Regions from separate parts of the Paenibacillus sp. FSL H3-0321 genome, predicted to be linked through region 2. Evidence: riboswitches for the same ligand, from Rfam matches in the RefSeq annotation. Region 2 holds a riboswitch; the other holds the start of a gene.
What was found. Region 2 has a riboswitch for S-adenosylmethionine ahead of MHI45_RS12645 (methionine ABC transporter ATP-binding protein). Riboswitches for the same ligand answer to the same signal wherever they lie in the genome.
Positions count from the first base shown of each region.

Region 1: linked by a shared signal. The riboswitch ahead of metA (homoserine O-acetyltransferase MetA) and the one ahead of MHI45_RS12645 (methionine ABC transporter ATP-binding protein) in region 2 are both predicted to bind S-adenosylmethionine.

Region 1 is NZ_JBBODH010000001.1:6,455,200-6,462,263, forward strand. Features, by position in the region: gene MHI45_RS28640 (HRDC domain-containing protein) at 37-1,053, shown strand; gene MHI45_RS28645 (immunity 53 family protein) at 1,271-1,567, shown strand; gene corA (magnesium/cobalt transporter CorA) at 1,665-2,600, opposite strand; SAM riboswitch class I at 3,026-3,159, shown strand; gene metA (homoserine O-acetyltransferase MetA) at 3,278-4,195, shown strand; gene MHI45_RS28660 (aminotransferase class I/II-fold pyridoxal phosphate-dependent enzyme) at 4,261-5,439, shown strand; gene mqnC (cyclic dehypoxanthinyl futalosine synthase) at 5,675-6,811, shown strand.
Region 2 is NZ_JBBODH010000001.1:2,874,649-2,881,712, forward strand. Features, by position in the region: gene mqnE (aminofutalosine synthase MqnE) at 1-29, shown strand, start outside; gene MHI45_RS12620 (NAD(P)/FAD-dependent oxidoreductase) at 113-1,174, shown strand; gene MHI45_RS12625 (YuzB family protein) at 1,209-1,463, opposite strand; gene MHI45_RS12630 (NifU family protein) at 1,546-1,794, shown strand; gene MHI45_RS12635 (MetQ/NlpA family ABC transporter substrate-binding protein) at 2,023-2,901, opposite strand; gene MHI45_RS12640 (methionine ABC transporter permease) at 2,954-3,583, opposite strand; gene MHI45_RS12645 (methionine ABC transporter ATP-binding protein) at 3,622-4,638, opposite strand; SAM riboswitch class I at 4,741-4,883, opposite strand; gene MHI45_RS12650 (Cthe_2314 family HEPN domain-containing protein) at 4,972-5,712, opposite strand; gene MHI45_RS12655 (UbiD family decarboxylase) at 5,848-7,064, opposite strand, start outside.

The DNA of each region.
Region 1 (7,064 bases), 3.6 Mb from region 2:
CATGCTTGCTGTAAGACGAGGAAGGTAGGGATCGGGATGCAGATCGTATTTATGAACCGGTTGTCGAGAATGTCAGGGGCGGACCAGGAGGCGTTTGCCCAGCTATGGATTGGCGAGGAAGAAGGCATTTGGAGTCTGGGCTGGCGCGATTTTTCCGGAGCCGAGGAGCTGAGCGACAACATTTGGTATGAGGGCGGCTCATGGAATGAGATGTTATGTGTATACAGGCATGAGCTGGCGGTAAAGATGGGGGACGGCTACCGTCCGTTAATCGACGGCGTATTCCATGAAGAAGAGGGTCTGAACAGCCGTAATCAGGAGCAGCTCAAGCTGCAGCATTACAGCGAACAGCACGCTAACGAAGCCATTTATGAGGAGCTCTGCGCCTGGCGCAGGGGCAGGGCATCCAGTGAGCGCAAAGCGCCTTATATTCTGGCCAGCAACCGTCTGCTGCGGATGCTCAGCGCATTTCTTCCCCGCACGCCGGAGGAACTGCTGCAAATCCCCGGGGTCGGCGAGGGAAAGGCTTCGCAATATGGGGGTGAATGGCTGAACATCACTTCGGGAGCTTCGCGTGATCACAGTTATCCGCTGAGCTGGGTCAACGAGGCTGTTGAAGAGGAAGCTTTCAGCTCATGGCTTTATAAGCAGAAAGAGCTTAAGTACAAGAAACAGCTGGAACGGTTGCGGCTGCGGCGCATAGTGCTCCAGGGGATTGAAAACGGCCTGGGAATGGACCAGCTCAAAACGACGAGCGGCGTTAGCCGCCGTGAAGTGCTCGAAGCGGTGGAAGAACTGGAGAAGGACGGATATTCCGTGGAGAAGCTGATTGAGCTGGAACTACAGGGAATTTCACCAAACGAGCAGGACAGTATATGGACCGCCTATGAACTGTTGGGGGATTCCTTCCTGAAGCCTGTGCTGTATAAAGCGTACGGAGAGGAATTTTCACCTGCCGAAGGGCTGGATATGTATTATGAACGGCTGCGGCTGATCCGGATCCGTTTCCGGCGCGGTACGGAGAACGGAGTGGAAATGGCTACGGGGTTTTAGAATAAGGCTTTCGATGCCGGGGCGAAATGAAGTTGCCTAAGCGAAAGAATTGTAGCTAAGCGGGATTTTTCCCTTGCAGGAGAGAGTTCCGCTTAGGTTTTTTTTCGATTTGTATTACAAAATATGCAAACAGGGTAATGAACATTAACCTTTAGGCAGATGATCAAAGGGGATTTGCGGATTGCCGCTGAACATATTCTGGATTGGAGCTGTATACATGAATGTTTTACAATGGCTTGAAGTGTGGTATTCACGGCAATGTGACGGAGATTGGGAACACAGCCAGGTTGTCAGCATCACGACACTTGATAATCCCGGGTGGTCTGTTGACATTTTTCTGGGGGGGACCGAACTGGAGGATAAAGGTTTTGAACTGCTGAATATTGACAGGTCGGATGTCGACTGGGTATACGGTAAGGTAAGCGATAATATTTTCCAGGGAAGAGGAGGAGTGAACAATTTAGAAGAGATCCTACAAATATTTCAGCAATGGGCAATGCTTAACGAAGATTAGGAAATGATGCTATTCAGCTTCTTCTAAACAAAAAGACGAAGGCTTCCATTCCCTTGCGGTACTGGTGCCTTCGCCTAGCGTATTCGTCCGTTGTTGTTCATAGCCAATCCTTTTTGCGGAAAACAAACAGCATCCCGCAGCCGAGCGTCACCATAACGGCAATAACGCCATAGTAGCCGTACTCTGAATGGGTCTCGGGAATATTGTCAAAGTTCATCCCGTAGATCCCGGTAATTACGGTCAGCGGCATGAATATCGTTGTAATGGCTGTAAATACTCTCATAATTTCGTTGGCACGGTTGGCAATACTCGATTGGTATGCCTCGCGCAAGTTGCCCATAAGATCGCGGTAGGTCTCGAAGGTTTCAGAGATTTTGACCGCATTTTCATAAATATCGCTAAAATACTTCTGCAGCTGGTCATCGATCAGGCGGAGGTCTTTTTTATTTAGGGTGTTGATAACCTCTTTCTGCGGCCCAAGCATCTTCTTCAGCCAGAGAATTTCGCTGCGCAGACCGATAATCTCGCTAAGATGCGATTTCTTGGTATGCATAAGAATATCCTCTTCCAGCTTCTCAATCCGCACTTCAATCCGGTCGCCGACGGAGAAATAGTTATCCACGACAGTGTCGATCAGATGGTACAGGAAGCGGTCCGGCTCGCTGACCTCCTGCTCCCACAGGATGGGTTTCAGCACACGCAGCTCATGGATCTTTTGTTTGGTGACGGTAATAATGTAATGTCTGCCGAGAAACACGTTCAGTGCACGGAGGAAAATCTCCTCGTCATCAAAACGGATACTGTTGACAACTATAAAATAATGGCTTTCATAAATTTCAATCTTCGGGCGCTGCTCCTCTTCGCTGAGGCAATCCTCAACGGCCAGGTCATGCAGATTGTATAGGGGCTGAAGCAGCTCCAAATCCTCAACGTCCGCATCAATCCAGTAGAAGCCCTCTGTAGGGGCTGTCAGTGTTTCTTCAATATCCTCAATAGTTGTAAAAACCCCTGCGTTCACCAGCCGGATTTTCATCTGATTCACTCCTTCTGTCCCCAGTCTTCTCCAGGGATATGCTAATTAAAGCACAGAGAAAAAGATCAGCTTGGCCGGTGGTACAATCAATGAATCAGGCCAAATGACGTTTCGAGAGCATGAAGAAGAACTGCTCCCGCCGCCGGCAAGCTGATGTTAATCCTGTGTGGTAGCTCACTTTGCACGCTTAATTGCGCACCCGGGTCGCCTTCCATTCTTCTCTCACCTCTTCTTTTCGTCATTTATGGTATGAAACACTTGTCTAGTATAACGCCGGGGTATGCCTCTTTCAAGCAAAATTCTTTTCACTTTCAGGGGCTCTTTAGCATTGTATGGACTTGACGAAAAGGAGGTTCATGATTTAAAGTGAATTTTAAGAAAAACAACGTTTGACATTTTAGATTTTTCTAACTGAATACAGCTAAATCTTATCAAGAGCAGGTGGAGGGACTAGCCCGATGAAACCCGGCAACCGGCGTGTGAACGCACGGTGCTAATTCTTGCGGAAGCTATGCAGGGGATATTTGAATCCCGGCAGAAGTTCTCTGGCAGATGAGAGAGGCGCATATGACTGCAAATCTATGACCTTTCTCGCCCGAGAAAGGTCTTTTTTGGTTGTATTTTAAACACAAGCCGTATTAGCGGCACTCAAATTCAGTTAAGGAGTGGACACAACAATGCCAATTAAAATTCCCGACAGCTTGCCGGCCAAAGAGGTATTATCCGGGGAGAATATCTTTGTAATGGATGAAAGCCAGGCCTTCCACCAGGACATCCGCCCCTTGCGAATCGCTATTCTGAATTTAATGCCGACTAAGGAAACAACGGAAACGCAGCTGCTGCGCCTAATCGGAAACTCGCCGCTTCAGGTTGATGTGATTCTGCTGCATCCCAGCTCCCATACCTCTAAGAACACTTCGGCAGAGCACTTGAAGAGCTTTTATAAAACCTTTGACGAAATCAGCCACCGCCGTCTGGATGGATTAATTGTTACCGGCGCCCCGGTAGAACAGATGGAGTTCGAGGATGTGAACTACTGGGAAGAGCTGAAAGAAATCTTCGAATGGAGCAAACATAACGTTACTTCGACCATGCATATCTGTTGGGCTGCCCAGGCAGGACTGTATCACCACTTTGGAGTGCGCAAGGTTAGCTTGGACGAGAAATGCTTCGGAGTTTTCCCGCACACCCTGAGCCATAATAACGTCAAGCTGCTGCGCGGATTTGACGAAGTGTTCCATGTTCCACATTCCCGCCATACCGACATTTCCCGTGAGGATATCCTCGCTAATCCGGATCTGCAGATTCTGGCCGAATCGGAGGAAGCCGGAATTTATCTGGTAGCGACACATGACGGCAGACAGATTTTTGTTACTGGTCATTCTGAATATGATCCTTTTTCCCTCAAATGGGAGTATGACCGGGATGCAGCCAAGGGGATGGATGTCGCACTGCCGAAGCATTACTATCCAAAGGATGATCCGCAGCGCACACCGCCGGCCGTCTGGAGAGCCCATGCCAACTTATTGTTTGCCAATTGGCTCAATTACTATGTATACCAGGAGACCCCTTACGATATTGGTCCGATTATTTAAAAGAGAAGACGTTAACTGCTTCACACTATATAGAATAATTTACACCACATTTAGGAGGCTTACAGATGGACGAGAAACTTAGGATTGAAAGCAGACTGGCGCAAATTGGTTCACAGGAAGATCCCGCTACAGGGGCAGTAAATTATCCGATTTATAATGCAACGGCATTCCGCCACCCTAGACTCGGACAAAGCACAGGTTTTGACTACAGCCGCACCAAAAGCCCAACCCGCTCTGTGCTGGAAGAGGCGGCTGCGGAGCTGGAATCCGGGGACGCCGGTTTTGCCTGCAGCTCCGGGATGGCTGCGCTGACCACAGTGTTTGCGCTGTTCGGGCATGGTGACCATCTGGTGGTCTCGCTGGATCTGTACGGGGGAACATACCGGCTGCTTGAGCGGATTCTGTCCAAGTACGGGATCAGCGCCTCCTATGTGGATACAAACGATCTTGATGCGCTGGAAGCGGCACGCCTTCCGAATACGAAGGCTGTATTTATTGAAACCCCGACCAATCCGCTGATGATGATTACGGATGTATCAGCCGTGTGTACGTGGGCCCGCCGCCATGGGCTGCTCACAATCGTAGACAATACACTGCTTACACCGTTCTTCCAGCGTCCGCTGGAGCTCGGCGCGGATATTATTGTCCACAGTGCCACCAAATATCTGGGTGGCCATAACGATGTCCTTGCGGGTCTTATCGTTACCAAGGGCACCGAGCTGTCGGCAGAAATGGCCATTCTTCATAACTCTCTGGGCGCCGTGCTTGCACCAAATGACAGCTACCAGCTGATGAAAGGCATGAAGACGCTGGCCCTGCGTATGGAGCGGCATGAGAGCAATGCGCTGGAATTGGCTCATTATCTGCTGGAGCACCCGGCTATTGCAGAGGTATTCCATCCGGGGTTGCCTGATCACCCGGGCTACGAGATTCAGAACCGCCAGTCCTCCGGCAACACCGGGATCTTCTCCTTCAAGGTAAAAGACGCCAGATATGTGGAGCCGCTGCTCCGCCATATCCGCCTGATCGCCTTCGCCGAAAGCCTGGGTGGTGTCGAGTCGCTGATGACCTATCCGGCGGTGCAGACCCATGCCGACATTCCGGTCGAAATTCGCGATGCCGTAGGCGTGGATGACCGTCTGCTGCGCTTCTCCGTCGGAATAGAGCATGTGAATGATTTGAAGAGCGATCTTAGCCAGGCACTGGAAGCAGCGCGGATCGAGCTTGAGGAAGCTGCGGATTAAGGGAAAGCAGGCGAGTGATAAAGGGTACCGGCAGCAGCGCCGCTTGATGGTGCTGCTGCTTTTTGATTTATTAGGAATGTAAAAACATGCCTGCCTCGGCTGAGGAATCGCGTGTACGCAAAAAGTTTCTCAAGCCGCCCGGATTGTGATACGATGAAGAAACGAGCTTATTCAAATGTTATACAAATTTAATTCATCCATCATACTAAATGGGCTTAAGAGGAGGCTGCGAACGATGAGTGCGATAGATCTTATTCTGGATAAGACGCTTAAGGGCGAACGTCTTCAATTGGAGGACACTATCCGGTTGTTCGAGAGCAACGAAATTGAGAAAATGGGCGCTGCCGCAGATATTATTATGAAACGCTGGCACCCGGACCCGCTGGCCACATTCGTGATCGGCCGCAATATTAACTACACCAATGTGTGCGATGTGTACTGCCGTTTCTGCGCATTTTACCGCAGACCCGGATCCGAGGAGGGTTATGTGCTTCCGGATGAGACCATCTATCAAAAAATTGCCGAAACCATAGCTGTAAACGGCACAGAAATCCTCATGCAGGGCGGCACGAATCCAAATCTGCCGTTCAGCTACTATACGGATCTGCTGCGTGGCATTAAGCAGCGTTTCCCGGAAATTACGATGCATTCCTTCTCCCCGGCGGAGATTATGAAGATGAAGGAAGTGTCCGGCCTTTCTCTGGAAGAGGTAGTACGGGAGATTCATGCCGCAGGACTAGATTCGCTGCCAGGCGGTGGAGCGGAAATTCTTGACGACCGTACCCGCCGCAAGATCAGCCGGCTGAAAGGCTCCTGGCGTGAATGGATGGACGTCATGCAGACCGCACATAAAATCGGCATGAACACGACCGCAACGATGGTTATTGGCCTGGGAGAGAGTATGGAAGAGCGGGCGCTTCATTTGCTTCGCGTACGTGAAGCTCAAGATGAGTGTATCGCCAATAAATATGACTCCGAAGGGTTCCTGGCCTTCATCTCCTGGACATTCCAGCCGGACAACACCAACCTGAAGCTTGACAGACAGACGCCGGAGGAATACCTGAAGACGGTAGCCATCAGCCGGCTTGTGCTGGATAATATCAAGAACTTCCAATCCTCCTGGGTAACGATGGGTCCTGAGGTTGGCAAGTTGTCCCTTCAATACGGATGCAATGATTTCGGAAGTACAATGATTGAAGAGAACGTGGTTTCCTCGGCGGGTGCGACCTACAAGGTCAACATCGAGTCGATCACCCAGCTCATCCGTGAGGCGGGCAAGATACCGGCGCAGCGCAACACACGCTACGATATTCTGCGGACATTCGAGGATGCCAATGCGAAGATCGACAATGATTTTGTGATGCAGAACTAGGAAGCTCCGCTGATATTCTAAGTTTAATACACCTTCATAACAATGCGTTAGAGCACCTGTCCGTGTACTTGGCAATTCACGGGCGGGTGCTTTTTGCTGTGTGCCTGCGTGGTGATAACTAACCAGCGGCTATGTCGAATCTACTAATATTTCAAGTTTTACAAAACTATTTATTAGATTTGATAAACTTCGATAGATTCCTTAACTTTGTCATGATACACTTTTTGCGGTCGGTATAAAGAGACAAAGTGGG
Region 2 (7,064 bases):
TCTACAATGAAATTAAGGTTTACGAATAATTAAACGACTGAGTTAGCCGGAATTATCCTTCGCTGCTGCAAAAACCATATTTGAGCACTACTCGAAAGGAAGATCGGTCTGCATGAGAACACTACTCGTCCTGGGTGGCGGCTACGGCGGCCTTGCCCTTATCCAAGAACTGCTCAACAACCATCTCCCTCATGATATGGAGATCGTCCTAATCGACCGGATGCCTTATCAGGGAATCAAGACAGAGTATTATGCGCTTGCTGCAGGGACGGTGAACGATTACCATTTACGCATCCAGTTTCCCGTGCATCCGCGTCTGACCGTCAGATATGGTGAAGTAGGCTCCATTGATCTGGAGAGCAGAATGATATTCATGGAGACCGGCGAGCCGGTTTCCTATGATATCCTGGCGATCGCTCTCGGCTGTACAGATAATTATCATGGCATTCAAGGAGCAGAGCAATATACCTGCAGTATCCAGAGCTTCTCGGAAACGCGGGAAACGTATCGGCGGCTGAATGATGTGAAGCCTTATGGAACAGTTAATATTGTAGGCGGGGGATTAAGCGGAGTGGAAATTGCCGCAGAGCTGCGTGAAAGCCGTCCTGACCTGAATATTTCTATACTGGATCGCGGGGAACGCGTGCTGTCGGCTTTTCCGGCGAAGCTGTCCAAGTATGTGGAAGAATGGTTCAGCGAACACCATGTCGAGACACTGGGCAAAATTTCCGTATCTCATGTAGAAAAGGATGCCATCTATAATGGCACCCAGGCTATTCCTGCTGATGTTACTGTATGGACCGCCGGAATCCAGCCGGTCCGGGTAGTCCAGCAGCTCGAAGTAGCGAAAGACCGCAGTGGCCGGATCATGCTGGACCAATATTACAATATAGCGGATTATCCGGAAGTGTACGTGCTCGGCGACTGCGCCAGCCTTCCGTTCGCTCCAAGTGCTCAGGCAGCCGGAGCGCAAGGGGAACAGGTAGCACATGTCCTTCAGGCGCTGTGGCGCGGCGAAACACCGAAGCTCCATGCGATCAAGCTGAAGGGAACGCTTGGTTCCCTGGGCAAACATGCCGGTTTCGGGCTGATGGGCCGCCGCTCCGTCATGGGACGTGTCCCCCGTCTGCTGAAAAGCGGCGTATTGTGGATGTCCAAACGACCTTTGGGTTAAGTTAAGGTAGGCCAAGGATAGGACTAGCCTTTGGCTAGTCCAGTTCCAGATTGTCCCATGCTTCCTGTTCCTTAATTGCGGCCTCGATGGCTGCTTCCAGTTCCTCCGGAGAAGCTGCTTCAATAATCTCGCCGTCAACCATGGCGAATGGCTGCAGGTAGCACTCGCCGCAGTTGTTCAGACAACCGTATTCAATGACATCGTATTCCGGATTTTGTTCCAGCTTTTTTTTCAGCGGTTCCGTGCCATGGCCAATATTACTGGCACAAAATTCAATAATTGGTCTCATGATGCTCTCCCTATTCTGCACTAACCATTTTATTTTTTAACTTTTTGTACTATAATGAACTTACGAAAGGAGTGATTGAGAAATGAGTGAGAATGTACAAAGCACCACCATGTATGATGAAGTACTGGAAGTGCTCGATAAACTTCGTCCGTTCCTGCAGCGCGATGGCGGTGACGTCGAACTGATCGATGTTGAAGACGGCATTGTTAAGTTGAAGCTTATGGGTGCCTGCGGCAGTTGCCCCAGCTCCACGATCACGTTGAAAGCCGGGATCGAACGCGCCCTCCTTGAAGAAGTAGAAGGCGTAGAAGAAGTTGTTCAAGTATTCTAATCCCGTTTGATACCGATCCCGGATCTTCTGAGAAGAAGACCCGGGATTTTTTTGAACTATAAGAATTTATAGGCTTCACACTACGGCGAAGCCGTTTCCACTTGTTATATGTATTATAGAGGATTTCACATTTCGCAACAACCGGAGTACTAAAAACCCCGCATGCCTATTTCTGGCATGCGGGGTTTTCCGTCGTTGTAATTCTGTTAAGTCAGCTAAGGCAGCAGCTTAAAATGCAGGGATAATCGCACCTTCGTATTTCTCTTCGATAAATGCTTTAGCTTCCGCAGAGTTCAGAGCTGCAGCCAGCTTCTGGATAGCATCGGAATCCTTGTTATCAGGACGGGATACCAGCAGGTTGGCGTAAGGGGAATCTGCTCCTTCAATGAACAATGCATCTTTGGTTGGAACAAGGCCGGCTTCAAGTGCAAAGTTGGTGTTGATCAGAGCAATATCCACTTCATCAAGCTGGCGTGGCAGCATTGCTGCATCCAATTCAATGATCTCAAGGTTCTTTTTGTTTTCGGTAATATCCGCTTTGGTGGAAGTGATATTAGTATCATCTTTCAAGGTGATCAGGCCGTTTTTGGCCAACAGGATCAGTGCGCGTCCACCGTTGGTGGCATCGTTCGGAATGGCTACTTTCGCGCCGTCAGCCAGTTCGTCAATTGATTTGATTTTTTTGGAATAAGCGCCGAAAGGTTCAACGTGAACAGCAGTTACCGATACCAGATCCGAGCCGTTCTTTTTGTTCTGGTCATCAAGGTAAGGCTTGTGCTGGAAGAAGTTCGCATCCAGTGCCTTTTCGGCAAGCTGTGTGTTCGGCAGGATATAGTCTGTAAATTCTTTGATCTCCAGCTTGATGCCTTGTGCTTCAAGCAGCGGAGCGATAGCCTTGAGAATTTCAGCATGCGGCACAGGAGATGCGCCGACCACGAGGGTTACAGGTTCTGCAGCCGGTTCGGTCGTTGGCTCTGCAGAAGCATCTGTTGTTGGTGCATTCGTTGCGGCGGAATTGGCCACGTTATTGGTATTGTTATTGTTGCCGCAAGCAGCCAGCACCAATACCAAGGTCAAGCTGAAAAATGTGAGCAGTACTTTCTTCATCTGTAAATCCCCCTTTAATAAATGTATGAATAAGGCTATATATGGACGTACCTTATTTCCGGGTAAAAAATCTAACCAGCCGGTCTCCGGCCATTTGCAGCAGCTGAACTAGTATAACCATCAGCACTACGGAGATAATCATAACTTCTTTCTCATACCGGTAATAACCGTAGCGGATTGCCAGGTCACCAAGACCGCCGCCGCCGATCATCCCCGACATCGCGGTGTAGGAAACGAGCGTAACGAGAGTGATGGTCACTCCAGCAAGCAAGCCTGGACGAGCCTCGGGCAAAAGTACACGCATAACGATCTGCCCTGTAGAAGCTCCCATTCCTTGTGCTGCTTCAATCACGCCCCGGTCAACCTCACGCAGTGCCGTCTCCACCAGTCTGGCAAAAAACGGAGCCGCACCGATGACCAGCGCCGGAATCGTACCGAGCACACCTATCGAAGTCCCCATAATCGACTTGCTGAAAGGAATCAATGCTACCATTAGAATGAGAAATGGAACGGAACGCAGGATGTTTACAAGTAGTGATAATACCGAGTAAATAACCCTGATAACAATGTTATTTGATCTTCCCCATAAATATAACACAATTCCGAGTGGTAAACCAAGAATAATTGTGAATATTCCGGAAAATGCCAACATTTTTAGTGTAGCCACTGTAGCATCAAGCATTTCTTCCCAATTAATCGTATTAAAATTCAAGCCGCCCACTATGAAATCACCTCCACATCAAGCCCCTGCGCCGTTAACTCGGCGATTGTGGCTTCAACCGCTTCAGGAGACCCTTCAAAACGGACAATCAGCTGGCCATAAGGCACATCTTTAATTGTGGAGATTGTCCCCTGTAAAATCGCAAAGTTGACCCCGGTGCCGCGGGCCACATGGGACAAGGTAGACTCGTACGTTTTTTGTCCCAAAAAGGTAATCTTGACGGCCTTGCCGAAATCACCGTTCACTGCATCAATGGCCGCCCGAAGAGGCCCGTCCTGCTGAGTTTCACTACGGATAAACTCCTTGGTTACTTCATGCTTGGGCTTCAGGAATACCTCTGCGACATCCCCCTGCTCGATAATACCGCCGCCATGAATGACTGCGACCCGGTCACAGATGCTCTGTATGACATGCATTTCATGCGTAATCAGCACAATCGTCAGATTAAATCGCTTGTTGATATCGAGCAGCAGACGCAGGATGGAATCCGTTGTCTGCGGATCCAGCGCCGAGGTCGCTTCGTCGCATAGCAGCACATCGGGATCACTAGCCAAGGCACGGGCCACGCCCACCCGCTGCTTCTGTCCACCGGACAGCTGGGCAGGATATTTGTTCAGATGTTGTTCGAGACCAACCAGTGTTATCAGTTCCTTCACTTTATGGTCAATTTCTTTTCCCGGAGTGCCCATCAGCCGCAGCGGAAAAGCGATATTATCGTATACTGTAGCCGAAGTGAGCAAATTGAAATGCTGAAAAATCATTCCGATTTTACGCCGCTGCACCTGCAATTGCCTCTGATTCAGCGCCGTCAGATCCACACCGTTCACCCATACCTCACCCTCTGTCGGACGCTCCAGCAGGTTAATGCAACGGATTAGGGTGCTTTTTCCCGCTCCAGAATGGCCGATTACTCCAAAAACCTCACCTTTTTTGATGGACAGGTTCAGATCCCAGAGCGCTGTAGCGGCCTTGCTGCCTTTTCCGTAGACCTTGGTTAAACCTTTTAGCTCTATCAATTGCTGTCCCCCTCTCTTTAATTTCTATTTCTATAACATCAAAAAGACCTCTTACGATCGATTGCAGATCGCAAGAGGCCCTGTGCGTTTATTAACAATGCCTTCTCATCTGCCAAAGACCGCAAACCGCGCGGTATTGTAGGAATTAGCACCATGACATTCATCTAAAACGCGGGTTGACGCGTATTACACAAATCGGTTGCCGGGCTTCATCGGGCCTATCCCTCCGCCGCTCTCGATAAGATTATGATATGAAATTAGTTGCCGTTCTCTGTGAGAAACGAATGCATGCCTAAGTATAGTAATTTTCAGGTTTTTTGTCAAAGGGAAAGTTTACTTGGAGCCGTCCCCTGCTTTCAAGGCTGCCGCGTTTTTACGCCACTGCTCATTGCTGTAACGGAACGAAGCGCTTAAAGATTTGCACACCATCTCGAGGCACTGCTTCAAATCCTCCAGATGACTGTCCAAATCTTCAAGCTGAATTTTATCATGCAGACCTTGATGTCTTTGCCAGAGATCATCCTGCATTTCCGCATTCATATAATGAATTTCGGCGTTGCGGCGTTTGCGCAGATTCTGCAGCGGCTCCCGGTAAGAGTTCTTGATATTCTCCAGTTCTTCCGCCAGCGGTGCATGCGCTTTGAGCAATTGAAATTGCCGCAGCACGGTGAAATATGAGAAATGGGCTTTGACCTTGGTCGTGTTGAGATTATACAGACTGTTCAATACAGTTCCAAGCTTGTCCAGCAGTGAGAAGACACGAATAAAGCCGTTTTTATAAAAATAAACATAACGGGCATAATCGCCCTGCTCGATCACCGTCATATCATCCATATAACCGGCAACAACCAATTTCCGGTAAAAGGCTGCCGCGAACCAGCTTTGCTCCAACTCGTCCAGGGAGGAAATCAGCCCGCGCGTCCATATCTCCAGCTTGCGGTATTCATGGTCGTGGTCCTCATGCGCGTTCATTTCCTTGCGCAGCATCGCTGCAAGCTTCGCCATGTTATCCATGGCTTCAGCCAGTACACCGCCGTTCTCGCGCGGCGGTTCTCCCAGTAATATCCGCAGCATGTTTTGTCCTCCTTAAAGTTTTGTAAGCATTACATCCTGAATCTACTTCGTACAAAACTCGCTTCGGAAGCATTCGCTTAGTTTTGTGAGCAATTCTTCCTGATTCTTCTTCGTACAAAACTAATTTCGGAAGCATTAACTTAGTTTTGTGAGCATCGGGAAATAGTTCTTCCAGTTTTGGTCGACCACCTTCACAATATCCCCGCACGGTTCCAGCTCATCCGGATAATCAGGCTTCATGCGGGCGTCGATAACAATTGGCAGCTTATAGCCAATGTGATGGCGGTTAACCTCGGATTCTGCGTAAATATCGCTCGCCGGATTAAACCGGGTGAACACAGTCCACAGAAAGGAGGTTTGCGTCTGAGCGGTTTCAGCGGCGTGATCCACCAGGATGACAAGCGGCCATTCCGTTTCGTTCTGGCGCAGTTCGGCGATCAGTCTCAGCGGAAGCTCAGGGTCGTCTATATAGGATGCACCCGATACCGTTAAACATCCTCCGCAATAAGGAACAACGCCGGTAATTCCGGGAAGCACTCCCTCATTATAGGTACGGGGAAGCACCCGAACCGGGGATCCGATGCCCATCATTACGCCTTTACTGCCGCGGTTCAGCTTGTGTCCGGTATAATCCGAGGTATCTTGAGCCGTATTATTCAGCACAACCAGATCAGTTTGCGGATCGAAACGCTCCAGTACCGTCTCCAGCAGCTTGGGGAAATCGCAAAGATCCACCGGTTCATTCGTCAGCAGCAGAAATTTGGTCAAAGACAGCTGGCCTTCTCCCAGAATGCGGAAAGCCGATGCCAGCGCTTCGCGCGAATAGCTTTCGCGCACAACGGCGGATGCCAGCGAATGTGAGCCGGCTTCGGTATAAGACCACAGTGCCTTGACTGACGGCATCAGCAGCGGATAGGCCGGGGACAGGAGGCGCTGAAGAAAATCCTTCAAATAATAATCCTCCTGGCGGGGTTTGCCGGCAATCGTTGCCGGATAAATCGCATCCTTGCGGTGCCACATCCGCTGAACATGCAGGACAGGGAAATCATGCTGCCGGGAATAATATCCATAGGGATCTCCGAAAGGTCCCTCCGGGCGACGTTCCAGCGGCGTTACAAGACCGCGGATGGCGAATTCGGATTCAGCGGGAATCCGGTGTCCGCCCATGGGATCCTTAACCATGGGCAGCCGACGGCCCAGCATTAGCGAAGCCAGCAGCAGTTCAGGCAGCCGCTCCGGCAGGGGAGCAATGGCTGCGGCAATCAGCGCCGGCGGGCCGCCGAGAAATACGGAGACTGGCAGAGCCTCGCCGAGCAGTTCAGCCTCACGGTGATGAAAACCGCCGCCTTTAT